One region of the Bacillus sp. AL-1R genome, then DNA from elsewhere that is predicted to be linked to it. Evidence: a T-box and tRNA genes for the amino acid it is inferred to sense, from the RefSeq annotation. Region 1 holds a T-box; the other regions hold tRNA genes.

The links. The T-box of region 1 lies ahead of tyrS (tyrosine--tRNA ligase). A T-box ahead of a tRNA ligase gene usually reads a tRNA of that ligase, here a tRNA-Tyr.
Region 2: it has a tRNA-Tyr gene. The T-box ahead of tyrS (tyrosine--tRNA ligase) is inferred to sense a tRNA for this amino acid. The anticodon was not compared.
Region 3: it has a tRNA-Tyr gene. The T-box ahead of tyrS (tyrosine--tRNA ligase) is inferred to sense a tRNA for this amino acid. The anticodon was not compared.

Annotation. Positions count from the first base shown of each region.
Region 1 covers NZ_CP197469.1:3,550,416-3,560,336, reverse strand. The annotation lists gene ACSBO6_RS17100 (bifunctional 3-deoxy-7-phosphoheptulonate synthase/chorismate mutase) at 66-1,136, shown strand; gene ccpA (catabolite control protein A) at 1,396-2,394, shown strand; gene ACSBO6_RS17090 (acetoin utilization protein AcuC) at 2,527-3,699, opposite strand; gene ACSBO6_RS17085 (acetoin utilization AcuB family protein) at 3,699-4,340, opposite strand; gene ACSBO6_RS17080 (GNAT family N-acetyltransferase) at 4,376-5,008, opposite strand; gene acsA (acetate--CoA ligase) at 5,190-6,908, shown strand; gene ACSBO6_RS17070 (TPM domain-containing protein) at 6,956-7,681, opposite strand; gene ACSBO6_RS17065 (LemA family protein) at 7,678-8,253, opposite strand; T-box leader at 8,439-8,670, shown strand; gene tyrS (tyrosine--tRNA ligase) at 8,737-9,921, shown strand, end outside.
Region 2 covers NZ_CP197469.1:579,731-589,651, reverse strand. The annotation lists gene queG (tRNA epoxyqueuosine(34) reductase QueG) at 1-890, opposite strand, end outside; gene ACSBO6_RS02870 (hypothetical protein) at 1,356-1,646, shown strand; gene ACSBO6_RS02865 (hypothetical protein) at 1,832-2,365, opposite strand; tRNA gene ACSBO6_RS02860 (tRNA-Leu) at 2,747-2,829, opposite strand; tRNA gene ACSBO6_RS02855 (tRNA-Leu) at 2,921-3,006, opposite strand; tRNA gene ACSBO6_RS02850 (tRNA-Cys) at 3,024-3,094, opposite strand; tRNA gene ACSBO6_RS02845 (tRNA-Gly) at 3,101-3,175, opposite strand; tRNA gene ACSBO6_RS02840 (tRNA-Gln) at 3,181-3,255, opposite strand; tRNA gene ACSBO6_RS02835 (tRNA-His) at 3,333-3,408, opposite strand; tRNA gene ACSBO6_RS02830 (tRNA-Trp) at 3,425-3,498, opposite strand; tRNA gene ACSBO6_RS02825 (tRNA-Tyr) at 3,504-3,588, opposite strand; tRNA gene ACSBO6_RS02820 (tRNA-Thr) at 3,599-3,671, opposite strand; tRNA gene ACSBO6_RS02815 (tRNA-Phe) at 3,851-3,926, opposite strand; tRNA gene ACSBO6_RS02810 (tRNA-Asp) at 3,935-4,010, opposite strand; tRNA gene ACSBO6_RS02805 (tRNA-Met) at 4,014-4,090, opposite strand; tRNA gene ACSBO6_RS02800 (tRNA-Val) at 4,288-4,363, opposite strand; tRNA gene ACSBO6_RS02795 (tRNA-Glu) at 4,373-4,447, opposite strand; tRNA gene ACSBO6_RS02790 (tRNA-Ser) at 4,471-4,562, opposite strand; tRNA gene ACSBO6_RS02785 (tRNA-Asn) at 4,567-4,641, opposite strand; rRNA gene rrf (5S ribosomal RNA) at 4,652-4,767, opposite strand; rRNA gene ACSBO6_RS02775 (23S ribosomal RNA) at 4,889-7,826, opposite strand; rRNA gene ACSBO6_RS02770 (16S ribosomal RNA) at 7,980-9,530, opposite strand; gene ACSBO6_RS02765 (MgtC/SapB family protein) at 9,872-9,921, shown strand, end outside.
Region 3 covers NZ_CP197469.1:4,273,434-4,283,354, reverse strand. The annotation lists gene ACSBO6_RS20410 (KinB-signaling pathway activation protein) at 1-421, shown strand, start outside; gene pdaB (polysaccharide deacetylase family sporulation protein PdaB) at 443-1,210, opposite strand; gene ACSBO6_RS20400 (hypothetical protein) at 1,370-1,546, shown strand; rRNA gene ACSBO6_RS20395 (16S ribosomal RNA) at 1,892-3,442, shown strand; rRNA gene ACSBO6_RS20390 (23S ribosomal RNA) at 3,596-6,533, shown strand; rRNA gene rrf (5S ribosomal RNA) at 6,654-6,769, shown strand; tRNA gene ACSBO6_RS20380 (tRNA-Asn) at 6,781-6,855, shown strand; tRNA gene ACSBO6_RS20375 (tRNA-Thr) at 6,869-6,941, shown strand; tRNA gene ACSBO6_RS20370 (tRNA-Glu) at 6,958-7,032, shown strand; tRNA gene ACSBO6_RS20365 (tRNA-Val) at 7,042-7,117, shown strand; tRNA gene ACSBO6_RS20360 (tRNA-Tyr) at 7,136-7,220, shown strand; tRNA gene ACSBO6_RS20355 (tRNA-Gln) at 7,229-7,303, shown strand; tRNA gene ACSBO6_RS20350 (tRNA-Lys) at 7,331-7,403, shown strand; tRNA gene ACSBO6_RS20345 (tRNA-Gly) at 7,420-7,494, shown strand; tRNA gene ACSBO6_RS20340 (tRNA-Ala) at 7,515-7,590, shown strand; gene rocF (arginase) at 7,831-8,730, shown strand; gene cdaA (diadenylate cyclase CdaA) at 9,063-9,881, shown strand; gene ACSBO6_RS20325 (CdaR family protein) at 9,874-9,921, shown strand, end outside.

The DNA of each region.
Region 1 (9,921 bases):
GATTAGCTTTCAATAAAATGTCATAATAACAAATGAGATATTGGTATTTGCAAGGAGGATTTTAATTGACTAAAAATGATTTAGAACAACTTAGAATTGAAATAGACGAGATAAATCATCAAATATTTGAGTTATTAAATAAAAGAGGCGAAATCGCTAAGAAAATTGGGGTAGCAAAAATTGATCAAGGTGTTAAACGTTATGATCCGGTTAGGGAACGTAAGATGCTAGATCATATTGCTGAAATTAATGAAGGTCCTTTTAGTACGGCTACTCTTCAACATATTTTTAAAGAAATTTTTAAAAGTAGCTTAGAGCTTCAAGAAGAAGACGATAAAAAAGTTCTCCTTGTTTCAAGAAAAAGAAAATCAGAAAACACAGTCGTACATGTAAATGGTGTTAATATTGGTGATGGAAGCCCAATTATTATTGCAGGTCCATGTGCAGTTGAAAGCTATGAACAAGTTGATTCTGTAGCGAAAGTGTTAAAGGAGCAAGGAGTAAAAATTATGCGTGGTGGTGCATTTAAACCACGTACTTCTCCATATGACTTCCAAGGACTAGGTGAAGAAGGCTTAAAGATTTTAAAAGAAGTTGCCAAAAACCATGGCTTGGCAATTATTAGTGAAATAGTAAGTCCAGAACATATTGAAATGGCACTAGATTATGTTGATATCATTCAAATCGGCGCAAGAAATATGCAGAACTTTGAATTACTAAAAGCAGCAGGTTCTGTTAATAAACCAATTTTATTAAAAAGAGGTTTAGCAGCGACAATCGAAGAATTCATTTATGCAGCTGAATACATTATGTCAGAAGGCAATCAAGAAATCATTTTATGTGAACGTGGCATAAGAACTTATGAAAAAGCTACGAGAAATACATTAGATATAACAGCTGTTCCAATTTTAAAACAAGAAACACATTTACCAGTATTAGTGGATGTTACACATTCAACAGGTAGAAGAGACTTACTAATACCTGCAGCAAAAGCAGGGTTAGCAATTGGAGCGGATGGAATTATGGCAGAGGTTCATCCGGATCCAGCTACTGCTTTAAGTGACTCATCTCAGCAAATGAACTTTGATCAATTTGACCAATTTATGTCTGAAGTTAATTCGTTCATAAATCGATAATCAACATAAAAGCGCTGGCTGAACAAAATCAGTCGGCGCTTTTTGAATAATTTGTGAACATTTGTTTTAAATTAGCAATAGATAGTAATAAACTACATATTTTTTACATTTTTTTCAAATAGGTGTATTGAACGAAGATTCGTTTCACTATAAGATAGAATGAAGCACTATTTTTGTGGAATATTACGTTTTATGACTATTTTAACTAAATAAAAAACAAACTACATAATAGATAGAATAAAATAGAGGAGTGATGATAATGACGGTTACGATTTATGATGTAGCACGTGAGGCAAACGTTTCCATGGCTACAGTTTCACGAGTAGTTAATGGTAATCCAAATGTTAAGCCAACTACACGAAAAAAAGTAAACGAAGCGATCAGCCGTTTAGGATATAGACCAAATGCAGTAGCAAGAGGGCTAGCAAGTAAAAAAACAACTACAGTTGGAGTAATTATTCCAGACATTTCAAATACTTTTTATGCAGAATTAGCACGTGGTATTGAAGATATTGCTACAATGTATAAATATAATATTATTTTAAGTAACTCGGATGAGAATGTTGAGAAAGAAATTACTTTAATAAATAATATGTTAGCAAAACAAGTTGACGGAATTTTATTTATTGGTGGGACAATTACGGATATTCATAAAGAAGAGTACGAAAAGGCTGGTGTTCCAATCGTATTAGCAACTACATACGATGAAGAAAATAAAATCCCTTCCGTAAATATCGATTATGCTCAGGCAGCATTTGATGCAGTAGATTATTTAATTAAAAAAGGCCATCAAAAGGTAGCATTCGTAAACGGTCCTACTGAAACGAATATTATCGGATTAAGTAAGTTAGAAGGATATAAACGAGCTTTACAAGAAAATGGAATTGAGTTCGATGAAGAGTTAGTAACTTATGGTGATAATACATATGAATCTGGAAGTGAAGCTTTTGAAGCTTTCCATGAACGTAATATTATTCCTAGCGCTATTTTTGTAGCATCTGATGAAATGGCGATTGGTGTAATCCACAGTGCTCAAGACCATGGAATCTTAGTACCGAATAATCTTGAGGTTTTTGGATTTGATAATACAAGATTGGCATTAATGGTGCGTCCAAAATTAACATCTGTTGCTCAACCAATGTATGATATTGGTGCAGTAGCAATGCGATTATTAACGAAGTATATGAATAAAGAGACAGTGGAAGACAATACAGTCATTCTTCCGCATCATCTTCAAATTAGACAATCAACAAAGTAAATGATCAAAGTAGCTTAGAATTTTAGTAATTCTAGGCTTTTTTGTTTTTATGCGGGAATTTTACTAATTAATCATCAAATATCTACACAAAAAAATAGCCGTCCAGATAACCTCTAAAGACGGCGTGTAGTATTAAATAAAAGGCTTCTTTTGTTGAATATGTAGTGGCTCAAGTGCGCGGTATAAGACTTGTTCATTGTATTCTTCTATTTCTCTTTTTCTTGGGATTGGCTTTACGATTGACGGGTTGTCTGTCCAAGTTGTAGGTAACTTAACATTAGCAATTTTCTGCCATTTCTCTAGCCAGCTATCCGGTATTAGGTTTGAATTTGGTTGTTGATTTGTCATAGCTAGCCATACTTGTGACCAAGCTCTTGGTACTACTCTCCAGTAATCGTATCCTCCTCCAGCTACAGCAATCCATTTGCCATCGCAATATTTATGAGCGATTTCGTGTGCAATTTTTGGGATTTCCTCAAATGTTTTCATTGTCGTACAAAGATGTGTTAAAGGATCATAACAATGCGAATCAGAGCCATTTTGGGTGAGGATGACATCTGGTTTGAAATATTGAGCTATATCGTTTATTGCTTTTTTATAGCTTAATAGAAATGATTCATCCTCGGTGAACGCATCAATTGGAATATTAAATGAGTAGCCAAAACCTTTACCTTGTCCTCTTTCGGTTACAGCACCTGTCCCTGGAAATAGATATCTACCAGTTTCATGGATTGAGAGTGTACAAACAGTCGGATCATCATAAAATGCCCACTGTACTCCATCTCCATGGTGTGCGTCCGTATCTACATATAACACCTTTAAACCATACTTCTGTTGAATATATTTTATGGCGATTGCACAGTCATTATAAACACAAAAACCAGAGGCTTTTCGTTTAAAACCGTGATGTAGCCCACCACCTAAATTAAAAGCATGATTTGATTTTCCTTCTAAAACGGCATCTACTGCTGTTAAGGTGCCACCGACAATTAAAGAACTGGCCTCGTGCATATTTTTAAAAATAGGTGTATCTTCCGTTCCAAGTCCAAATTGTTCAGCGATATTTGCACTAACTGGTTCACGACTTGCTTTTTTAACTTGTTCGATAAATTGTAAATCATGAAAAAGGAGTAGTTCCTCATCAGTTGCTAATCTTGGTGGAATAATATCAGTAACATTTAATAGATTACTAGCTTTTAATAGTTCATAAACTAATTGAGAGCGAATCGGATTAAATGGATGCTTTTCGTTGAATTGATAGGCATGGTATTCTTCGCTATATACTAAGTATGCATCCTTTTTCATCATGATTCACTCGTTTCATTTGGCCAAAGAATCTTATATCCTTCAGTTTTTAAAGTTTGAATGATCGTCAGTGGATTCATCGTTTGAATTCTAAATACAAGAACTTTTTGATCTACTTCTTTTGCAGGGTATACAAGGACACTTACAATATTAATGTTTTCTTTTGAAAATACACTAACAACGTCACTTAAAATGCCTGGATGATCATGGACTAAGATTTCAATTTGGGAGCTAGGTTGATAAGCTCCTGTTAAAGTTACTAGAGTGTGCAATACATCAATTTCAGTCACAAGTCCTATTAATTTTCCGCTAGATACGACAGGTAAACAGCCTATTTTATATTGATAGAAATAAGTTGCAACTTCTTCAACAAAGTCAAGTGGACTGCAAGTTATGACATTCGTCGTCATAATTTTTTCAACAGGAACTTCAAGTACAGATGAAAATGCTTGTGGAAATAATGTTGAAGGTAAAGCGTCGCGTACATCTCGATCAGAAATGATTCCAACTACTTGATCATTTTCATTAATGATTGGAATATGTCGAACATCACCCGCTCGAAAAATGGTTACTGCTTCACCAATTGTATTTTCTTTTTTAAAAGTAATGTTTGAACTGCGCATAATATCTTGAATAAGCATAATTTTGAATCCTACCTTTCGAGATTAAAGTTCAATTAGTACATATATCTTTGTAAAAAGCGTAGTGCGTCAAATGCTTGAATTTGCTCATTTGTAACTCGTTTTCCCATTCTTACCATTAAACAGTTTGCTGGGTGAGAACAGATTTCCGGATCATCCGTTGCAAATTGGATGAGTCCACCGGCATTCATCATCTTTTCCATCATCTTTCGATATTCCCATACATTTAAACCAGTACCTTTCAAATCCCAATGCCAATAATACTCAGTTGTGATAATGATATAGTCTTCCATTGCATCATCAAGCATGGAGAGGATTAGCATGTTTTTAGCAACTGAAAATCCTCTGAACTCAGGTATCACTTCAATTGCGCCAAGCTCGATTAAATTTTCTAGCGTTGTTTTTGACCATCTTTCAAGTGGGTCTGGATATAAATAAGTTACGTAACCTACTATTGTTCGATCAAGTCTAGCAATAATAATTCTAGCTTCAGGTAGACTAGCAATTTCAACAATTGCTTTATGTTGTTGTGCTGGTGGTCTAAAAGATGTTAAGTTTTCATGAAATTGATATGTTTCAAGTAAGGCAGATTCAACTGGTCCCTCTATAATTAATTCACCATGCACAGTTTGGATTGTTTTTGAAAAATATTTTTTTGGGTGATCCAATATTGCTCACTCCCTTTAGAAAACACCTTTTTTATTAATCATACTAAAAAATGCAAAAAAGACATACAGGAAAAAAAACAGTATGTGTCTAATACATATAAATGGTCAATTTATTAAAAATACTGAAAATTGAATCTTATCATTGTATAATGATAGTAGAGAAGATCAAGGAGGGATTTATATGAAGGTGGAAGCGCTTCCTGTAAAAAATGGACAATTTAATTTAAAAAACTATGAGGAAACTTATAAAAATTTTAAGTGGGAAGATGTAGAAAAAGAGTTTTCTTGGTATACAACACAAAAGTATAATGTGGCTTTTGAAGCTATAGATCGTCATGCAAATTCTGATCGAAAAGATAAAGTTGCGTTGTACTACAAAGATGATAAGAGAAATGAAAAATATACGTTTGAAGAAATGAAAATTAATTCAAATAAGGCTGCAAATGTTCTAAAACAATTTGGTGACGTTGAAAAAGGTGATCGAGTATTTATTTTCATGCCTCGTCAACCAGAATTGTATTTTGCGCTTTTAGGAGCTTTAAAATTAGGAGCTATTGTTGGACCTTTATTCGAGGCATTTATGGAAGGTGCTGTGAAGGATCGTTTAGAGGATAGTGAGGCAAAAGTATTAGTCACTACGCCAGCATTATTATCACGTGTTCCGGTTAATGATTTACCTGCATTAAAAACAATCTTCCTAATAGGTGATGACGTTGAGGAAGGCGGTAAGTTTGTAGATTTTAAAGCTCATTATAAAGAAGCGAAAACAGATTTTGAGATTACATGGTTAAATCGTCATGATGGTTTAATTTTACATTATACTTCAGGGTCTACTGGAAAACCAAAAGGAGTTCTTCATGTTCAACAGGCGATGATCCAACACTATCAAACTGGTAAATGGGTGACAGATCTTCAAAAAGATGATGTATATTGGTGTACAGCGGATCCAGGTTGGGTAACTGGTACTTCTTATGGTATTTTTGGACCTTGGTTAAATGGTGCTTCTAATGTGATATTAGGAGGTCGTTTCAGTCCTGATGCTTGGTATGAAACAATTCAAGAATTTGGTGTAACGGTTTGGTACAGTGCTCCGACTGCATTCCGTATGCTTATGGGTTCAGGAGAAGAGATCATTAAGAAGTATGATTTAAGTTCACTTCGACATATTTTAAGTGTTGGTGAGCCTTTAAATCCAGAGGTAGTTCGTTGGGGAGCAAAAGTATTTAATTTAAGAATCCATGATAATTGGTGGATGACTGAAACAGGAGCTTCATTAATTTGTAACTATCCATGTATGCCAATTCGCCCAGGTTCAATGGGCAAACCATTCCCTGGAATCCAGGCAGCTATTGTTGATAATAACGGAAATGAAGTTGCTCCATATACGATGGGAAATTTAGCGATTAAAAAGGGTTGGCCATCGATGATGCATACGATTTGGAATAATGAAGCAAAATTCCAATCATATTTCTTAAATGATGAATGGTATGTTTCAGGTGATTCAGCTTATATGGATGAGGATGGATATTTCTGGTTCCAAGGTCGAGTAGACGATGTCATTATGACGTCAGGTGAGAGAGTAGGTCCATTTGAAGTAGAAAGTAAGCTTGTCGAGCATCCTGCGATTGCAGAAGCTGGTGTAATCGGTATACCAGATCCTGTAAGAGGTGAAATTATTAAAGCATTTGTTGCATTAAGAGACGGTTATGTTGCTTCAGATGAATTGAAGGAAGAAATCCGTAACTTTGTAAAACTAGGACTAGCAGCTCATGCAGCACCTAGACAAATCGAATTCCGTGATAAATTACCAAAAACTCGAAGCGGAAAAATTATGCGAAGAGTATTAAAAGCATGGGAGTTAGACCTTCCAACAGGTGATTTATCAACGATGGAAGATTAATATTAACAAAAAACCATTGGAAAAAGTTCCAATGGTTTTTTGTTTTTCTAAAATTTTCGATCGGAGCCGCCGCCGCCAGAGCTTCCCCCACCGCCACCTCTTGGGCCACCACCGCCCGAGGAGTTTAATAGTGCAGGTAATAAATTCAAAATGAAATAAGTAAGTACACCATTGAAGAACATCATATCAATGATGATGATCCCAATCACAATCGCTATGATGATGAATACTTTTAAATTGTCCCATAAATGACTTGTTTTAGAATGACTGGTTTGTTCAGAGCCATTTAAAATAACATTATAAAGTGATTTATAGGTGTTTGTTATTGCAAGGGATTCTTCACCTTTTTTCAAATATGGGATCGCACTTTGGTCCAGAATGTTACCAGATCTAATATCTGTTACAACCCCTTCTAAACCGTATCCTACTTCGATTCTTATTTGTCTGTCTTTTTTAGCATATAACAAAAGAACACCATTATTTTTCTCTTTATTACCTAAGCCATATTTTCGAAATGCTGTATTAGCATATTCTTTAATATCATTTCCTTCCAAACTTGGGATTGTTAATACCGCAAGTTGAGCAGTCGTAGTGTCTTCCAATTTTCTACCTAATTGAATTAGCGTTTGCGTATCTTCTCTGTTAAGAACATTTGCATAATCTTGTACATAAATGTCTCCTACTTGAGAAGGTATTTTAATTTCGGCATTTGCTCCAGTAGCAAATGAAAAAAGAAATCCTATTAGGAATATCGATGAGAGAAATTTTCTCATTTATTACCATCGCCACTAAAGTCAACCTCAGGTGTAGCTTGATCTTTTTCAGATACTTCAAAGTAATCTTTCTTCTCGAATCCAAAAGGTCCCGCTACTAGTACACCCGGGAATTTTTTGATTTTTTGATTATAAACAGTTACTGCATCATTATAATCTTTACGAGCAATCGCAAGTCGATTTTCAGTTCCTTCTAGGCTATCCATTAATGCTTGGAAATTTTGATTTGATTTTAAATCAGGATAGTTTTCTACGACAACTAAAAGACGGCTTAGCGCTCCAGATAATTCTGCATCGGCTTTACTTTTATCAGCAGTCGTTTGAGCACCAGCTAATTTTGCTCGTGCATCTGTTACTGAAGCAATCACATCTTTCTCTTGTGTAGCATATCCTTTTACTGTATTTACTAAGTTTGGTATTAAATCTGAACGACGCTTTAGTTGGTTATCAACTTGAGACATTTTATTTGTGACATTTTCTTCTTGAGTTACAAAGCTATTATAGCTTCCGACACCCATAAAGATTAGAACGACTACAATAGTTAAAGCAATCCATATTCCTTTATTCTTCAAGAAAAACACTCCATTTCCAAAATATGTATTTTTAAGATGTTAGTATTAATATTTAACCATATTATTTGATATAAATCATTTATATTCAAATATTGAATGATAATTTAAATAAATTTAATAAAAGTTTAATTATCTATTTGACTTAATCGTTTTATTTATGATATAAATGTTTCATAACATTTTAATAGTGAGCGTTGAAAGGCTTAGTAGTGTGAATGGTATTGGATCAGAGAGCTAATGGTTGGTGAGAATTAGCACAGTCATTGACATGAATTACACCCTGGAGCATTCTTTTTCGAAATTTGTTTAGTGCAAATTAGGATTAGAACGGTTAACAACCGTTAATTGTAAGAGAGGTAGTTAGTTTTATTAACTACAACTAGGGTGGTACCGCGATTATAATTATTCGTCCCTACTGTTTAACAGTAGGGACTTTTTGTTTTGTTTAAATGACGTATAGATCATAAAAGGGGTGGGCTAAAAATGGAAAATATCTTACAAGATTTAGAATTTCGTGGATTAATTAATCAAATGACAGATGAAGAAGGTCTACAAAAATTATTAAGCGAAGAATCAGTTTCATTATATTGTGGTTTTGACCCAACTGGTGATAGCTTGCACATCGGTCACTTGTTACCAGTGTTAATGTTAAAGAGATTTCAAGTTGCAGGTCATAAACCTATCGGTGTAGTAGGTGGCGCAACTGGAATGATCGGTGACCCGAGTGGTAAAAAGGCAGAACGTACGTTAAATACTGCTGATACAGTAAAAATGTTCAGTGAACGAATTCGTACTCAACTATTACCATTTTTAAGCTTCGAAGGTGACAATGCTGCTAAAGTAGTGAATAACTTTGATTGGACTGGCGAATTAGATGTTATTACATTCTTACGTGATATCGGTAAAAACTTCGGATTAAACTACATGCTAGCTAAAGACTCAGTTGCATCTCGATTAGAAGCAGGTATTTCATTTACTGAGTTCAGTTACATGATTTTACAATCATATGATTTCTTAAAATTATACCAAGACCATAATTGTAAATTACAAATTGGTGGTAGTGACCAATGGGGTAATATTACAGCTGGTATGGAATTAATCCGTAAGACAGAAGAAGATTCGAAAGCTTTCGGACTTACAGTACCTTTAGTAACAAAAGCTGATGGTTCTAAATTTGGTAAAACAGAAGGTGGAGCAGTTTGGTTAGATCCTGAAAAAACAACTCCATACGAATTCTACCAATTCTGGATTAATACAGATGACCGTGATGTAGTTAAATACTTGAAATACTTTACTTTCTTAACGAAAGAGGAAATTTTAGAGCTTGAGAAACAATTTAATGAAGCACCAGAACAACGTGTTGCTCAAAAAGCATTAGCCGCTGAAGTAACAAAACTTGTTCACGGTGAAGAGGCACTTGATCAAGCAATTAAAATTACAGAAGCACTATTTAGTGGATCTGTAAAAGAATTAACAGCTGCTGAAATTAAACAAGGTTTTAAAGATGTACCTTCATTTAATTTAAGTGAAGCGGAAAAAGGGTTAGTCGACTTATTAGTTGAAGCAAAAATTTCTCCATCAAAACGTCAAGCACGTGAAGATGTACAAAACGGTGCGGTATATGTAAATGGAGATCGTATACAAGACGTTGCAAAAGTGTTAACTAAA
Region 2 (9,921 bases), 1.5 Mb from region 1:
TTTCCTCTCCATGACCCAGACATTTTGCCAAACTGATTTTTAAACTCTCTGTTACTTACTTTTAATACAGAACGTAATAAAGGTTTTACTGTTTCCGGATCAGCTTCCATCTCAGTATGATGAGTAAAATTAATTCCTTTATTTTTAGGACAAACTGTCTGACATGTATCGCATCCATATATGCGATTTCCCAGCTCTTTTCGAAACTCAACAGGTATCATTTCTTTTGATTGGGTTAAAAAAGCAATACAATTTTTAGCATTTAATTGACCTGGAGAAACAATCGCACTTGTCGGACAAACATCAAGGCATTTTGTACATTCTCCACACTGCTCTTCAATAGGTGAATCAGGTTCAAAAGGTAGTGAGGTAATCATTTCGCCTAAATATACATAAGAACCGAATTCTGGCGTAATAATTGAACAATTTTTAGCACTCCATCCGATCCCCGCTCTTTCAGCCACTGCTCGATCTACTAGCTCACCAGTATCGACCATCGATTGAACCTTTGCATTCGGATAATGTAATAAAATAAAAGACTCAAGCTGAAGTAATTTCTTTTTTACAACTACATGATAATCTTCCCCCCATGAGGCCCTACAAAAGATTCCCCTTGTAGATCCCTTTTTACTTTTAGGAGGATTTTTTAATTTAGATGGATAAGCTAGAGCAATTGCAATAATTGAATTTGCTTCAGTCATTATTTTTTTCGCATCTACTCTTCGTTCAATATCCTTTGTCTCAAAACCCGATTGATAATTTAATTCTTGCTGCTTATATAATCGATTTTTTAATGTTAAAAAGGGATCAACAGTCGTAAATCCAATCTTATCTATTCCAATTTCTTTACTATATAAAATTAATTCTTTTTGAAATTCTTTCATATTCACAAGAATCACCTAACTGCCTGTTAATTATATTTCCTATTCTAGTCAGAAAATTATTTCATTATCTAATTATGACACAAAAGCCTGTAATAATAGACTTTTTAATATAAAAAAACGCAATGTATCGTTCTCAAATGAATCAATACACTGCGTTGTTATCAAGTTATAAGTGCTAAACTACTAATACAAATGAAATAAGTATTTAGTAGGTTTTAATGAACTTGTAATTAAATTTATCATAAATATGTCACATATTCAAGAATAAAATCATATTTTGTCGAAAATGTTATCATAATTTAAGAAAAAATCGAGAATTGAAATTGTTAAAAGCCATATAAAATAACAGATGAAGAGTATAAGTAGCTAACAGCAGAGGCTATTGAAAGATTTGTAGAAATTTGAATAAAGGTATAATGAATTTTCTCATAGAATTCTTCTTTATAGGATAAATTTAGGAGGAGAGTAATTATGACAAATCCTTTGGTAAAAGAAGAAAAGAATCCTTTAGTCGAAAGTTTTGAGGGTGTCTGTAGTTTGATTGAAGAAACAAACGACAGAATTGATCTTACACAAGATACACTTAAAGAACTTGATCGATACAATAATGAGAAATTAAAAGATGCAAAACAATTTACGATTAAAGTAGCTGCTGCAAGCCTATTAATAGCAACAACTGGTCTTGTAGTTACTTTAGCAAATAAAAGAAATCCAAAACAATTTGATTGGCTTAAGCAAAAACGTAAGTATGTAAAAATGTAATGTTAGGATTGCTAATATCCACATAAAGAAGGCAGCGACTATATAGATGTTCGCTGCCTTTCTTTATGTGGATGTTAATAGCTCTATATGACAATTATTTAATGCTGATGAAGAATCAATTAAAGTTCCAAGAATAATGCAGTAAAATCTGTGTTTTAGGACAAAAGAAAAAGACAGCCATTAAGCTATCTCTGATTTTTTAAATAAGCCATATAATCATCCACTTTTTCTGCATTTCCATTTCCAGCTTTTGCGCTATTGAAAACAACAATTCTTCCTTGGGTATGATTAATCTTGTTGTCTAAATCGTGCATTATTCGATGAGTATACAACAAAGCTTTCATGTCTTTTTGATCAATTGCCAATTTCATTAACTTGTTAGCTAAATCTAAATCATCGTGCAAATCGCTATTTTCATCTACATTGCTAAGTATTTTTTCAAAATATGTGAGAATAGATTCCAATTCAGATTTTTTATCTTCCCAAGCTGGAGAGTTTGGATTTTTGAATTGTTGATAATTTAACCAACCAGTTAAATTATTTAATATATCGTGTGTTCTTGCAATATCTGCTCCTTCCTTTGAAGCTGGAGGAATCTTTTCTTTGTCATATTTTATATTTGCAACATGATATTCATTTTTAAAAACAATAATTTTAACTATTTTCCAAGATAAAAATGAAACAGCAATCAAACCTACAAACAACAAACCAATTTTCAAATATTTATTTATTGCAACTCACTCCTTTTGTCTACATACTCATAATAATTTTAACATTAATATTGTAAAGAGTTGGTTTGAAAATTCAAAAAAATTCCTTGTAGAACGATTTACTATCTACTGGTAAATTCCTTTGCGTACTAGTAAATCATCGCAACGCATGACTTCTTTTACTAGCTAGCAATCTCGTGTTAATGCACGTTGTTTACAATCCGCTTTCTTGCATAGGATCAATATAAAATGTTTAATATCAATTTCTGTCATTGTCACTAAAGGTTTCTTATCAGCTGACAACATTATTTGGAGATATTTTGCCATGTGCAAGAAAAACAAAAAAAGCTTTGCACAATTAGTGCAAAGCTTTTTTTGTTAGCATTTATATAGCGGTGACAGGACTTGAACCTGCACATCCGTGAAGATACCTGATTTTGAGTCAGGCGTGTCTGCCATTCCACCACACCGCCAAAGTTATACAATAATTATAATATATGAAAGACAAATTGTCCAATCAAATCTGAAATTAAAAACCTCTTACAAAGTAAGAGGTTTTTTTGATGCCGAGGGCCGGACTCGAACCGGCACGGTTGTCACCAACCGCAGGATTTTAAGTCCTGTGTGTCTGCCAATTCCACCACCCCGGCGTGGGGTAAAATCTAAAAGGCGGTAACCGGATTTGAACCGATGATAAAGGTTTTGCAGACCTCTGCCTTACCACTTGGCTATACCGCCGTAATTTGGAGCGGAAGACGGGGCTCGAACCCGCGACCCCAACCTTGGCAAGGTTGTATTCTACCACTGAACTACTTCCGCATAAATGGCTGGGCTACCTGGATTCGAACCAGGGCATGACGGAATCAAAATCCGTTGCCTTACCGCTTGGCTATAGCCCATTAATTAAGAACTTTATATACTATATTCAATTTATTATAAATTATATTACTCACTTGAGCAATCGTTATAAATTATATGGGGCGACCGATGGGAATCGAACCCACGAGTGTCGGAACCACAATCCGATGCGTTAACCACTTCGCCACGATCGCCATTATTTTATTTAATTGGCAGGGGCAGTAGGAATCGAACCCACACCAAAGGTTTTGGAGACCTCTATTCTACCGTTAAACTATGCCCCTATAAATGGTGGAGGGGGACGGATTCGAACCGCCGAACCCACAGGGAGCGGATTTACAGTCCGCCGCGTTTAGCCACTTCGCTACCCCTCCGGTTAAAGAGTGCCGACTAGAGGACTTGAACCCCCAACCTACTGATTACAAGTCAGTTGCTCTACCAATTGAGCTAAGTCGGCGTATTAATTTATTTATTGCCATATTTAGTTCGTTTCTTAGTCGTCCTTGTCTCAGTAAGAATTTCAAGATGTTGCTCGACAAGTACGCTGAGGTCTTGCTACGAAGTTTATTCGTTCGTGCTCTACCAATTGAGCTAAGTCGGCGTATTAAAATTTATTTGTTGCCATATTTTTCAAGATGGTGGCTCGGGACGGAATCGAACCGCCGACACGAGGATTTTCAGTCCTCTGCTCTACCGACTGAGCTACCGAGCCATCTTAAATGGCGGTCCCGACCGGGATCGAACCGGCGATCTCCTGCGTGACAGGCAGGCATGTTAACCGCTACACCACGGGACCATTTGGTTGCGGGGACAGGATTTGAACCTGCGACCTTCGGGTTATGAGCCCGACGAGCTACCAGACTGCTCCACCCCGCGATAATGTGGATACTATTTTTTATAGTTCCATGAAAGTTATTTTGTTAAGACCATCCCAATCTCAGGATGATTTTGCAAGTAGCAGCTCGATTGGTATGCTGAAGTAATTTCTTCGAAGCATATTCGTTCGTGCTCCACCCCGCGATAATGTGGATACTATTTAATATAGTTCCATGAAAGTTATTTTGTTAATTAAATGGTGGAGGATGACGGGCTCGAACCGCCGACCCCCTGCTTGTAAGGCAGGTGCTCTCCCAGCTGAGCTAATCCTCCGTAATAAAATGGTGACCCGTACGGGACTCGAACCCGTGTTACCGCCGTGAAAGGGCGGTGTCTTAACCGCTTGACCAACGGGCCAGTACAATAGTGCTGTAAATATGTGGCGGAGAGCAAGGGATTTGAACCCTTGAGACAGGGTTACCCGCCTACACGATTTCCAATCGTGCTCCTTCGGCCACTCGGACAGCTCTCCAAAATGGCTCCGCAGGTAGGATTCGAACCTACGACCACTCGGTTAACAGCCGAGTGCTCTACCACTGAGCTACTGCGGAATAATGATAAACCAAGCGACGTTCTACTCTCACAGGGGGAAACCCCCAACTACCATCGACGCTGAAGAGCTTAACTGCCGTGTTCGGTATGGGAACGGGTGTGACCTCTTCGCTATCATCACTTGATTCAATTTCTTAAGGACAATAACTATTATATCAAATTTCACTTAAAAGTCAATGACTTTTTTGAAGTTTTTTATAATGTTTTTTGCACCTTCAAAACTAGATAATGTCATCATCAAACTTGTTAGTTAAGTCCTCGACCGATTAGTATCAGTCAGCTCCACGTGTCACCACGCTTCCACCTCTGACCTATCAACCTGATCGTCTCTCAGGGGTCTTACTAGCTTAACGCTATGGGAAATCTCATCTTGAGGGGGGCTTCATGCTTAGATGCTTTCAGCACTTATCCCTTCCACACATAGCTACCCAGCCATGCTCTTGGCAGAACAACTGGTACACCAGCGGTGTGTCCATCCCGGTCCTCTCGTACTAAGGACAGCTCCTCTCAAATTTCCTGCGCCCACGACGGATAGGGACCGAACTGTCTCACGACGTTCTGAACCCAGCTCGCGTACCGCTTTAATGGGCGAACAGCCCAACCCTTGGGACCGACTACAGCCCCAGGATGCGATGAGCCGACATCGAGGTGCCAAACCTCCCCGTCGATGTGGACTCTTGGGGGAGATAAGCCTGTTATCCCCGGGGTAGCTTTTATCCGTTGAGCGATGGCCCTTCCATGCGGAACCACCGGATCACTAAGCCCGACTTTCGTCCCTGCTCGACTTGTAGGTCTCGCAGTCAAGCTCCCTTATGCCTTTACACTCTTCGAATGATTTCCAACCATTCTGAGGGAACCTTTGGGCGCCTCCGTTACTCTTTAGGAGGCGACCGCCCCAGTCAAACTGCCCACCTGACACTGTCTCCGAGCCGGATCACGGCTCTAGGTTAGAATTTCAATACAGCCAGGGTAGTATCCCACCGACGCCTCCACCGAAGCTAGCGCTCCGGCTTCTCAGGCTCCTACCTATCCTGTACAAGCTGTACCAAAATTCAATATCAAGCTGCAGTAAAGCTCCACGGGGTCTTTCCGTCCTGTCGCGGGTAACCTGCATCTTCACAGGTACTATAATTTCACCGAGTCTATGGTTGAGACAGTGCCCAAATCGTTACGCCTTTCGTGCGGGTCGGAACTTACCCGACAAGGAATTTCGCTACCTTAGGACCGTTATAGTTACGGCCGCCGTTTACTGGGGCTTCAATTCAGAGCTTCTCCCGTAAGGGATAACCCCTCCTCTTAACCTTCCAGCACCGGGCAGGCGTCAGCCCCTATACTTCGCCTTGCGGCTTCGCAGAGACCTGTGTTTTTGCTAAACAGTCGCTTGGGCCTTTTCACTGCGGCTCTCCCGGGCATACACCCAAAAGAGCACCCCTTCTCCCGAAGTTACGGGGTCATTTTGCCGAGTTCCTTAACCATAGTTCTCTCGCTCACCTTAGGATTCTCTCCTCGCCTACCTGTGTCGGTTTGCGGTACAGGCACCTATTTCCTCGCTAGAAGCTTTTCTTGGCAGCGTAGAATCAGGAACTTCGGTACTATATTTCCCTCGCCATCACAACTCAGCCTTATGATGTGCGGATTTGCCTACACATCAGCCTAATTGCTTGGACGCGCATATCCAGCAGCGCGCTTACCCTATCTTTCTGCGTCCCTCCATCGCTCAAACGGAAATGAGGTGGTACAGGAATATCAACCTGTTGTCCATCGCCTACGCCTGTCGGCCTCGGCTTAGGTCCTGACTAACCCTGGGAGGACGAGCCTTCCCCAGGAAACCTTAGGCATACGGTGGACGGGATTCTCACCCGTCTTTCGCTACTCATACCGGCATTCTCACTTCTAAGCGCTCCACCAGTCCTTACGATCTAGCTTCAACGCCCTTAGAACGCTCCCCTACCACTGATACCATATGGTATCAATCCGCAGCTTCGGTGATACGTTTAGCCCCGTTACATTTTCGGCGCAGAGTCACTCGACCAGTGAGCTATTACGCACTCTTTAAATGGTGGCTGCTTCTAAGCCAACATCCTGGTTGTCTAAGCAACTCCACATCCTTTTCCACTTAACGTATACTTTGGGACCTTAGCTGGCGGTCTGGGCTGTTTCCCTCTTGACCACGGATCTTATCACTCGTAGTCTGACTCCTATGGATAAGTCATTGGCATTCGGAGTTTGACTGAATTCGGTAACCCGTTGGGGGCCCCTAGTCCAATCAGTGCTCTACCTCCAAGACTCTAACACATAAGGCTAGCCCTAAAGCTATTTCGGGGAGAACCAGCTATCTCCGAGTTCGATTGGAATTTCTCCGCTACCCACACCTCATCCCCGCACTTTTCAACGTGCGTGGGTTCGGACCTCCATTCAGTGTTACCTGAACTTCATCCTGGACATGGGTAGATCACTCGGTTTCGGGTCTACGACCACGTACTAAATCGCCCTATTCAGACTCGCTTTCGCTGCGGCTCCGTCTCTTCAACTTAACCTTGCACGGGATCGTAACTCGCCGGTTCATTCTACAAAAGGCACGCCATCACTCGTTAACGAGCTCTGACTATTTGTAAGCACACGGTTTCAGGTTCTCTTTCACTCCCCTTCCGGGGTGCTTTTCACCTTTCCCTCACGGTACTGGTTCACTATCGGTCACTAGGTAGTATTTAGCCTTGGGAGATGGTCCTCCCAGATTCCGACGGAATTTCACGTGTTCCGCCGTACTCAGGATCCACTCAAGAGGGAACGAGGTTTCAACTACAGGGTTTTTACCTTCTTCGACGGACCTTTCCAGGTCGCTTCATTTACCCCGTTCCTTTGTAACTCCGTATAGAGTGTCCTACAACCCCAAGAGGCAAGCCTCTTGGTTTGGGCTATCTTCCTTTTCGCTCGCCGCTACTTGGGAAATCGCTATTGCTTTCTATTCCTCCAGGTACTTAGATGTTTCAGTTCCCTGGGTCTGTCCTCAGTACCCTATGTATTCAGGTAAAGATACTACTCCATTACGAGTAGTAGGTTCCCCCATTCGGAAATCTCCGGATCAAAGCTTACTTACAGCTCCCCGAAGCATATCGGTGTTAGTCCCGTCCTTCATCGACTCCTAGTGCCAAGGCATCCACCGTGCGCCCTTTCTAACTTAACTAATTTTAAAACTAATTGAATTAAACTTACGCAGTTTAATGAATGACATTATCTAGTTTTCAAGGTACAAATGTTGAGAGTGAACTCTCAAAACTAAACAAAACAATGAAGAAACATTTCATACATGAACCATCGGTTCATGATGTCTCCATAGAAAGGAGGTGATCCAGCCGCACCTTCCGATACGGCTACCTTGTTACGACTTCACCCCAATCATCTGTCCCACCTTAGGCGGCTGGCCCCTAAAAGGTTACCCCACCGACTTCGGGTGTTACAAACTCTCGTGGTGTGACGGGCGGTGTGTACAAGGCCCGGGAACGTATTCACCGCGGCATGCTGATCCGCGATTACTAGTGATTCCGGCTTCATGTAGGCGAGTTGCAGCCTACAATCCGAACTGAGAATAGTTTTATGGGATTAGCTCCACCTCGCGGTCTTGCAACCCTTTGTACTATCCATTGTAGCACGTGTGTAGCCCAGGTCATAAGGGGCATGATGATTTGACGTCATCCCCACCTTCCTCCGGTTTGTCACCGGCAGTCACCTTAGAGTGCCCAACTAAATGCTGGCAACTAAGATCAAGGGTTGCGCTCGTTGCGGGACTTAACCCAACATCTCACGACACGAGCTGACGACAACCATGCACCACCTGTCACTCTGTCCCCGAAGGGAAAGCCCTATCTCTAGGGTTGTCAGAGGATGTCAAGACCTGGTAAGGTTCTTCGCGTTGCTTCGAATTAAACCACATGCTCCACCACTTGTGCGGGCCCCCGTCAATTCCTTTGAGTTTCAGTCTTGCGACCGTACTCCCCAGGCGGAGTGCTTAATGCGTTAACTTCAGCACTAAAGGGCGGAAACCCTCTAACACTTAGCACTCATCGTTTACGGCGTGGACTACCAGGGTATCTAATCCTGTTTGCTCCCCACGCTTTCGCGCCTCAGCGTCAGTTACAGACCAGAAAGTCGCCTTCGCCACTGGTGTTCCTCCAAATCTCTACGCATTTCACCGCTACACTTGGAATTCCACTTTCCTCTTCTGCACTCAAGTTTCCCAGTTTCCAATGACCCTCCCCGGTTGAGCCGGGGGCTTTCACATCAGACTTAAGAAACCGCCTGCGCGCGCTTTACGCCCAATAATTCCGGACAACGCTTGCCACCTACGTATTACCGCGGCTGCTGGCACGTAGTTAGCCGTGGCTTTCTGGTTAGGTACCGTCAAGGTGCCAGCTTATTCAACTAGCACTTGTTCTTCCCTAACAACAGAGCTTTACGACCCGAAGGCCTTCATCGCTCACGCGGCGTTGCTCCGTCAGACTTTCGTCCATTGCGGAAGATTCCCTACTGCTGCCTCCCGTAGGAGTCTGGGCCGTGTCTCAGTCCCAGTGTGGCCGATCACCCTCTCAGGTCGGCTACGCATCGTCGCCTTGGTGAGCCGTTACCTCACCAACTAGCTAATGCGCCGCGGGCCCATCTGTAAGTGATAGCTAAAAGCCATCTTTCAATTAAGGAACAGGAGTTCCTTAATGTCATCCGGTATTAGCTCCGGTTTCCCGAAGTTATCCCAGTCTTACAGGTAGGTTGCCCACGTGTTACTCACCCGTCCGCCGCTAACTAACGGGAGCAAGCTCCCATTAGTCCGCTCGACTTGCATGTATTAGGCACGCCGCCAGCGTTCGTCCTGAGCCAGGATCAAACTCTCCATAAAAGTTAAGTTTAAATCTTGTATTGCTCAAAAAACTAATAATTGACGTTTACTTCATGTTTTGTTTAGTTTTCAAAGTTCACATCGTCGCGTCATTTGCGACTTTTTCATATTAACATCTCTTTAAAAGCGAGTCAACATTTTTTTTATTTTTTTAAAACGTTATTTCGTTTTTTGTCGAACCATCTTGGCGACGTATATAAATATAACACTCGATTTAGTTTATGACAAGCCCTTTTTTCATTTTTTTTTATAAAATCTTAAAAAAATTATTTATAGTACGGAGGAAGTGTAATATGCAATGTCGAATTAGCCATAAACTACATAGAAAAGGGGTTTAGAAAATGGATCTTCAACCAGATATCCTCATAAAATTACTAGTATCAGCAATGTT
Region 3 (9,921 bases), 720 kb from region 1:
ATTAGTATTCAGTGCAGTAAGTCAGATGGGATTCTTTGCATATTTGACAATACATAGATTCGGATTAGGCTTATTTAAATCATTATGGAATTCTGTTCAAATAATATTAATTATATTAGCGTTATTTGATTTAGCATATTTTCGATTTAAAGAGTATGCGAATGGAGAAGCTTTTACTGTCTATTTAATTTTTCCAATAGTGCTTTTTGTAGGTAGCTTGATTGTTTCTTATATAAAAATGAAAGAAACGAACAAAGGGGCGTTTATCCCAGCATTATTTTTTATGATTGTCGTTACAATCGTTGAATGGGTTCCTGCATTAAGACAGAATGATCTTTCGTGGTTAATTCTAATGTTAGTACCATTATTTATTTGTAATACGTATCAGTTATTAACTCTACACAAAATACTAAAAAGCTAAGAGGAATTTCTCTTAGCTTTTTTATTTAACAATTTTAATATTTGTTTTAGTATTAGATATCATTTGAGAAACAGTTATGTTTTTATATCCTTCGTCTTTTAAATAGGACCAAATTAATGGCAAAGCTTTTGGTGTTTGAAGTGCTGAATCACTTGCATGAAGCAATATGATGTCTCCCGGGTCGGTATTGTCTTCTACGCTTTTCACAATTTTATTTGTTCCAGGATTTCTCCAGTCCTCAGTATTAATGCTCCAATGAATGACAGAAAGGTTGTTCCGTGCAGCAAGCTTGATAACTTCTTTATTATATTCTCCATTTGGGGGTCTAAATAACTTCACGTCTTTTACGCCTAGACGATTAAATACTTCTGCCGAATGATTTAAATCTCTTTGCATTTCAACTGGAGTTAATTGGGTGTAGCTTTTATAACGATATCCAAGTGTCCCAATTTCGTGACCTTGCTTAACGAGCGTTTCAACAATTTCTGGATGTCTCTCTGCCCATGATGCCGATAAGAAAAAAGTTGCATTCGTAATGTTTTGATTTCGTAATACGTCTAATACTTTAAGTACATTTTCATCGCCCCAACTTATATCAAAAGTAAGAGCTACATTTTTTTGTGTGGCATCACCTTTGTAAATAGCCATTGGCCCTTTGTTTGTAGAAAAAGTTGAAAATGTTTTAGGTGCTTGTATATAAACTAAGCAAGCTGTGAAAAATGCAATAATAGTAATTAAAGAAAATTGCTTTAGTTTTCTTTTTGAAGTGATGTAAAAGTAAAAAAGCATAAAATCGCCTTCTTTCTTGTCCAAGTTCTTATATAAAGGATATGAGATTAAGTAAGCTTGTATGCTATAAAAAGAAAGATTAAATGTTTTAAGTATTAGCACAATAAAATTGGGACTTTTTAAAATTGCAGTATTCGAAAGTACAATGGAGTGGGGTTTATGTTTGGAATACTTCTAAAAAAGGAGCATGTATTAGAGATCGAATCGCTCATAATTCGCTCACTATATGAATTAGAGAAAGAGTTATCAGCAAATAATTTAAATGAAAGAGTAAAAAATGAAATGGTCCAAAAGAAGAAAATCTTATATGACGTGTATAATAGATTACCGCTATAGGTAAATTCTCTTTAATGAATGTATGGAGAGTAATAAGCATTATTACTGTTTACTTTCGCAATCATGTGAGCTTTTTTAATTAATTCATAAAAAAGATTAAAAAAAAGTAATTTTTGTGTTGACGTTATATTTGGATACGTGGTATATTATTTCTTGTCTTCAACGACAACATAAACTGATTCAACAAATTAAAAAAATTTTTTAAAAGTGTTGACAGGCTATGATGTAAAATGATAATATTAAAAAGTCGCTTGCGAGCGATGAAGTGAACTTTGAAAACTAAACAAAACATGAAGTAAACGTCAATTATTAGTTTTTTGAGCAATACAAGATTTAAACTTAACTTTTATGGAGAGTTTGATCCTGGCTCAGGACGAACGCTGGCGGCGTGCCTAATACATGCAAGTCGAGCGGACTAATGGGAGCTTGCTCCCGTTAGTTAGCGGCGGACGGGTGAGTAACACGTGGGCAACCTACCTGTAAGACTGGGATAACTTCGGGAAACCGGAGCTAATACCGGATGACATTAAGGAACTCCTGTTCCTTGATTGAAAGATGGCCTTTAGCTATCACTTACAGATGGGCCCGCGGCGCATTAGCTAGTTGGTGAGGTAACGGCTCACCAAGGCGACGATGCGTAGCCGACCTGAGAGGGTGATCGGCCACACTGGGACTGAGACACGGCCCAGACTCCTACGGGAGGCAGCAGTAGGGAATCTTCCGCAATGGACGAAAGTCTGACGGAGCAACGCCGCGTGAGCGATGAAGGCCTTCGGGTCGTAAAGCTCTGTTGTTAGGGAAGAACAAGTGCTAGTTGAATAAGCTGGCACCTTGACGGTACCTAACCAGAAAGCCACGGCTAACTACGTGCCAGCAGCCGCGGTAATACGTAGGTGGCAAGCGTTGTCCGGAATTATTGGGCGTAAAGCGCGCGCAGGCGGTTTCTTAAGTCTGATGTGAAAGCCCCCGGCTCAACCGGGGAGGGTCATTGGAAACTGGGAAACTTGAGTGCAGAAGAGGAAAGTGGAATTCCAAGTGTAGCGGTGAAATGCGTAGAGATTTGGAGGAACACCAGTGGCGAAGGCGACTTTCTGGTCTGTAACTGACGCTGAGGCGCGAAAGCGTGGGGAGCAAACAGGATTAGATACCCTGGTAGTCCACGCCGTAAACGATGAGTGCTAAGTGTTAGAGGGTTTCCGCCCTTTAGTGCTGAAGTTAACGCATTAAGCACTCCGCCTGGGGAGTACGGTCGCAAGACTGAAACTCAAAGGAATTGACGGGGGCCCGCACAAGTGGTGGAGCATGTGGTTTAATTCGAAGCAACGCGAAGAACCTTACCAGGTCTTGACATCCTCTGACAACCCTAGAGATAGGGCTTTCCCTTCGGGGACAGAGTGACAGGTGGTGCATGGTTGTCGTCAGCTCGTGTCGTGAGATGTTGGGTTAAGTCCCGCAACGAGCGCAACCCTTGATCTTAGTTGCCAGCATTCAGTTGGGCACTCTAAGGTGACTGCCGGTGACAAACCGGAGGAAGGTGGGGATGACGTCAAATCATCATGCCCCTTATGACCTGGGCTACACACGTGCTACAATGGATAGTACAAAGGGTTGCAAGACCGCGAGGTGGAGCTAATCCCATAAAACTATTCTCAGTTCGGATTGTAGGCTGCAACTCGCCTACATGAAGCCGGAATCACTAGTAATCGCGGATCAGCATGCCGCGGTGAATACGTTCCCGGGCCTTGTACACACCGCCCGTCACACCACGAGAGTTTGTAACACCCGAAGTCGGTGGGGTAACCTTTTAGGGGCCAGCCGCCTAAGGTGGGACAGATGATTGGGGTGAAGTCGTAACAAGGTAGCCGTATCGGAAGGTGCGGCTGGATCACCTCCTTTCTATGGAGACATCATGAACCGATGGTTCATGTATGAAATGTTTCTTCATTGTTTTGTTTAGTTTTGAGAGTTCATTCTCAACATTTGTACCTTGAAAACTAGATAATGTCATTCATTAAACTGCGTAAGTTTAATTCAATTAGTTTTAAAATTAGTTAAGTTAGAAAGGGCGCACGGTGGATGCCTTGGCACTAGGAGTCGATGAAGGACGGGACTAACACCGATATGCTTCGGGGAGCTGTAAGTAAGCTTTGATCCGGAGATTTCCGAATGGGGGAACCCACTACTCGTAATGGAGTAGTATCTTTACCTGAATACATAGGGTACTGAGGACAGACCCAGGGAACTGAAACATCTAAGTACCTGGAGGAATAGAAAGCAATAGCGATTTCCCAAGTAGCGGCGAGCGAAAAGGAAGATAGCCCAAACCAAGAGGCTTGCCTCTTGGGGTTGTAGGACACTCTATACGGAGTTACAAAGGAACGGGGTAAATGAAGCGACCTGGAAAGGTCCGTCGAAGAAGGTAAAAACCCTGTAGTTGAAACCTCGTTCCCTCTTGAGTGGATCCTGAGTACGGCGGAACACGTGAAATTCCGTCGGAATCTGGGAGGACCATCTCCCAAGGCTAAATACTACCTAGTGACCGATAGTGAACCAGTACCGTGAGGGAAAGGTGAAAAGCACCCCGGAAGGGGAGTGAAAGAGAACCTGAAACCGTGTGCTTACAAATAGTCAGAGCTCGTTAACGAGTGATGGCGTGCCTTTTGTAGAATGAACCGGCGAGTTACGATCCCGTGCAAGGTTAAGTTGAAGAGACGGAGCCGCAGCGAAAGCGAGTCTGAATAGGGCGATTTAGTACGTGGTCGTAGACCCGAAACCGAGTGATCTACCCATGTCCAGGATGAAGTTCAGGTAACACTGAATGGAGGTCCGAACCCACGCACGTTGAAAAGTGCGGGGATGAGGTGTGGGTAGCGGAGAAATTCCAATCGAACTCGGAGATAGCTGGTTCTCCCCGAAATAGCTTTAGGGCTAGCCTTATGTGTTAGAGTCTTGGAGGTAGAGCACTGATTGGACTAGGGGCCCCCAACGGGTTACCGAATTCAGTCAAACTCCGAATGCCAATGACTTATCCATAGGAGTCAGACTACGAGTGATAAGATCCGTGGTCAAGAGGGAAACAGCCCAGACCGCCAGCTAAGGTCCCAAAGTATACGTTAAGTGGAAAAGGATGTGGAGTTGCTTAGACAACCAGGATGTTGGCTTAGAAGCAGCCACCATTTAAAGAGTGCGTAATAGCTCACTGGTCGAGTGACTCTGCGCCGAAAATGTAACGGGGCTAAACGTATCACCGAAGCTGCGGATTGATACCGTATGGTATCAGTGGTAGGGGAGCGTTCTAAGGGCGTTGAAGCTAGATCGTAAGGACTGGTGGAGCGCTTAGAAGTGAGAATGCCGGTATGAGTAGCGAAAGACGGGTGAGAATCCCGTCCACCGTATGCCTAAGGTTTCCTGGGGAAGGCTCGTCCTCCCAGGGTTAGTCAGGACCTAAGCCGAGGCCGACAGGCGTAGGCGATGGACAACAGGTTGATATTCCTGTACCACCTCATTTCCGTTTGAGCGATGGAGGGACGCAGAAAGATAGGGTAAGCGCGCTGCTGGATATGCGCGTCCAAGCAATTAGGCTGATGTGTAGGCAAATCCGCACATCGTAAGGCTGAGTTGTGATGGCGAGGGAAATATAGTACCGAAGTTCCTGATTCTACGCTGCCAAGAAAAGCTTCTAGCGAGGAAATAGGTGCCTGTACCGCAAACCGACACAGGTAGGCGAGGAGAGAATCCTAAGGTGAGCGAGAGAACTATGGTTAAGGAACTCGGCAAAATGACCCCGTAACTTCGGGAGAAGGGGTGCTCTTTTGGGTGTATGCCCGGGAGAGCCGCAGTGAAAAGGCCCAAGCGACTGTTTAGCAAAAACACAGGTCTCTGCGAAGCCGCAAGGCGAAGTATAGGGGCTGACGCCTGCCCGGTGCTGGAAGGTTAAGAGGAGGGGTTATCCCTTACGGGAGAAGCTCTGAATTGAAGCCCCAGTAAACGGCGGCCGTAACTATAACGGTCCTAAGGTAGCGAAATTCCTTGTCGGGTAAGTTCCGACCCGCACGAAAGGCGTAACGATTTGGGCACTGTCTCAACCATAGACTCGGTGAAATTATAGTACCTGTGAAGATGCAGGTTACCCGCGACAGGACGGAAAGACCCCGTGGAGCTTTACTGCAGCTTGATATTGAATTTTGGTACAGCTTGTACAGGATAGGTAGGAGCCTGAGAAGCCGGAGCGCTAGCTTCGGTGGAGGCGTCGGTGGGATACTACCCTGGCTGTATTGAAATTCTAACCTAGAGCCGTGATCCGGCTCGGAGACAGTGTCAGGTGGGCAGTTTGACTGGGGCGGTCGCCTCCTAAAGAGTAACGGAGGCGCCCAAAGGTTCCCTCAGAATGGTTGGAAATCATTCGAAGAGTGTAAAGGCATAAGGGAGCTTGACTGCGAGACCTACAAGTCGAGCAGGGACGAAAGTCGGGCTTAGTGATCCGGTGGTTCCGCATGGAAGGGCCATCGCTCAACGGATAAAAGCTACCCCGGGGATAACAGGCTTATCTCCCCCAAGAGTCCACATCGACGGGGAGGTTTGGCACCTCGATGTCGGCTCATCGCATCCTGGGGCTGTAGTCGGTCCCAAGGGTTGGGCTGTTCGCCCATTAAAGCGGTACGCGAGCTGGGTTCAGAACGTCGTGAGACAGTTCGGTCCCTATCCGTCGTGGGCGCAGGAAATTTGAGAGGAGCTGTCCTTAGTACGAGAGGACCGGGATGGACACACCGCTGGTGTACCAGTTGTTCTGCCAAGAGCATGGCTGGGTAGCTATGTGTGGAAGGGATAAGTGCTGAAAGCATCTAAGCATGAAGCCCCCCTCAAGATGAGATTTCCCATAGCGTTAAGCTAGTAAGACCCCTGAGAGACGATCAGGTTGATAGGTCAGAGGTGGAAGCGTGGTGACACGTGGAGCTGACTGATACTAATCGGTCGAGGACTTAACTAACAAGTTTGATGATGACATTATCTAGTTTTGAGGGTACAAAAAATATTATAAAAACTTCAAAAAAGTTATTGACTTTAAAATGAAATTTGATATAATAATTAATGTCCTTAAGAAATTGAATCAAGTGATGATAGCGAAGAGGTCACACCCGTTCCCATACCGAACACGGCAGTTAAGCTCTTCAGCGTCGATGGTAGTTGGGGGTTTCCCCCTGTGAGAGTAGAACGTCGCTTGGTTCTAAGATTATTCCGCAGTAGCTCAGTGGTAGAGCACTCGGCTGTTAACCGAGTGGTCGTAGGTTCGAACCCTACCTGCGGAGCCATTTTTAACTTAATGCTTCCATAGCTCAGCAGGCAGAGTACTTCCATGGTAAGGAAGAGGTCACCGGTTCGAGCCCGGTTGGAAGCTTAGGAAAAGTTGTACTGGCCCGTTGGTCAAGCGGTTAAGACACCGCCCTTTCACGGCGGTAACACGGGTTCGAGTCCCGTACGGGTCACCATTTTATTACGGAGGATTAGCTCAGCTGGGAGAGCACCTGCCTTACAAGCAGGGGGTCGGCGGTTCGAGCCCGTCATCCTCCACCATCTAATTTAATAAATACCGGAGGGGTAGCGAAGTGGCTAAACGCGGCGGACTGTAAATCCGCTCCCTGTGGGTTCGGCGGTTCGAATCCGTCCCCCTCCACCATTTATTGTTGGGCTATAGCCAAGCGGTAAGGCAACGGATTTTGATTCCGTCATGCCCTGGTTCGAATCCAGGTAGCCCAGCCATTTTTTTATTTTATCGTAATTTATTACGAGCCATTAGCTCAGTAGGTAGAGCATCTGACTTTTAATCAGAGGGTCGAAGGTTCGAATCCTTCATGGCTCACTCTTTTTTTTTATGTGCGGAAGTAGTTCAGTGGTAGAATACAACCTTGCCAAGGTTGGGGTCGCGGGTTCGAGCCCCGTCTTCCGCTCCATTCGCATATACTTAAATAGTGGGGCCTTAGCTCAGCTGGGAGAGCGCCTGCCTTGCACGCAGGAGGTCAGCGGTTCGATCCCGCTAGGCTCCACCAATATACATAAAGTTAAACCTTAGTCATTTGACTAAGGTTTTTTGTTGTATATAATCATATAATATAGCAATTTAAAAGCTAAAAATGCATATGTATACAAAAAAATGTTGAGTTGACCCATTTGATTCAAAAGATTTAAACTATTAATATAATTAATAACTTTAATAGTCGAAAAGTTATATTTTTTCAAACTAAAGTAAGCGTTTACTTTTATGAATTTAGTTGATGGGGGAAATAAAAATGTTAAAAGATATTTCAATTATTGGGGTACCATTAGATTTAGGACAAACTAGACGTGGAGTAGACATGGGGCCAAGTGCAATTAGATATGCACAACTACACGAACGTATTGAAAGAATGTCTTATCAAGTAGAAGACTTAGGCGACATCTTAGTAGAACGTACACCAGTTAAAGAAGATAATTCAGAACATAACTTAAAAAACTTAAAATCAGTAAAAGAAACATGTGAAAAGCTTGCAGTAGAAGTGGATGAAGTTATTAAAAGAAACAGAATGCCACTAGTACTTGGTGGAGATCATAGTATTGCGATTGGTACACTAGCAGGTGTATCAAAACATTATAATAATTTAGGATTAATCTGGTTTGATGCACATGGTGATTTAAATACTGCTGAAACATCTCCTTCTGGTAATATTCATGGTATGTCTTTAGCTGTTTCTTTAGGACATGGTCACGATTTATTAACGAAAATAGGTGGTTACTTCCCTAAAGTAAAACCTGAGAACGTAATCATTATTGGAGCACGTGATCTTGATGAAGGCGAAAGAGCAATTATTAAAGAATTAGGAATTAAAGTTTATACAATGCATGAAATTGATAAATTAGGAATGACGAAAGTAATGGAAGAAAGCATTGACCACTTGAAAGAGTGTGATGGTGTACACTTATCATTAGATCTTGATGGTCTAGATCCAATTCACGTTCCTGGAGTTGGTACACCTGTTCCTGGAGGAATTACTTATAGAGAAGGTCATTTAGCGATGGAAATGTTATCTGATGCTGATATTATTACTTCAATTGAATTCGTAGAAGTTAATCCAATATTAGATGAAAGAAATAGAACAGCTATCGTAGCTGTTGCATTGATCGGCTCATTATTAGGAGAAAAGTTACTATAAAATAAAATTCACTTTAAGAGAGTAAATTTAAGTCGTTTAGTTGAAATCCTTTTTTTCATCTACTGAAGCTAGCATGTGCTAGCTTCTTTTTTTATCAATAAACTTTGAAGAATTGTCATTGAGAAAACTTCAAAATCACATAAAAATTTAGGTCATTCCTTCTATTATTATAGAGAGTCAACGTAAATAGTACTGTAATGATGTTTAATCTAACTAAAATAGACGTTAAAGTATTGTTAATATATTTAATAACTCATAAATTTTGTGTATTGCAAAAATATGGTATAATACTCAAGATACAGTTTTATTCTATAGAATTTGGAGGGTAAAAGATGCCTTCTTTAAATATAAATTTTTTACAGTATTTACAGAATGGATTAGATATACTAATAGTTTGGTTTGTTATATATAGATTAATTATCATTATTCAAGGGACGAAGGCTGTCCAACTTTTAAAGGGTGTCACAATCATTATTGTCGTAAAAGTATTAAGTAGCCTATTTGGACTGCATACTTTACAATTTTTAATGGATCAAGCACTAACATGGGGATTCTTAGCGGTTATTATTATCTTTCAACCAGAATTAAGGAGAGCACTAGAACAACTTGGACGTGGTCGATTCTTCTCTAGAACAACAGGTAACGGGTTTAATGACCGAAATGATATTGTTGAGAATATTGCAAAAGCCACTGAATACATGGCTAAACGAAGAATCGGTGCACTTATTTCATTTGAGAGACAAACAGGTATGGGTGACTATATAGAGTCCGGTATTAGAATGAATGCTAATTTATCATCAGAATTATTGATTAATATTTTTATTCCAAATACACCTTTACATGACGGGGCGGTAATTATACAAGGTGAAAAGATTACGGCAGCAGCCTGTTATTTACCTTTGTCTGAGAGTGCATTTATTTCAAAGGAATTAGGAACGAGGCATCGAGCTGCAGTTGGTATTAGTGAAGTTACTGACAGTATTACAATTGTAGTTTCCGAGGAAACAGGTGCGGTTTCAGTAGCGAGGAATGGAAATCTATACAGAGAATTATCAAAAGACGAGCTTATAAATTTATTAAATACTGAGCTGAAATCACCAGAAGAGTCCACTACATCTAAATGGAATTGGAAGGTGAAGCGTAATGGATAACTTTATGGATAATCGTTGGATTTTAAGAGGGATCGCTTTA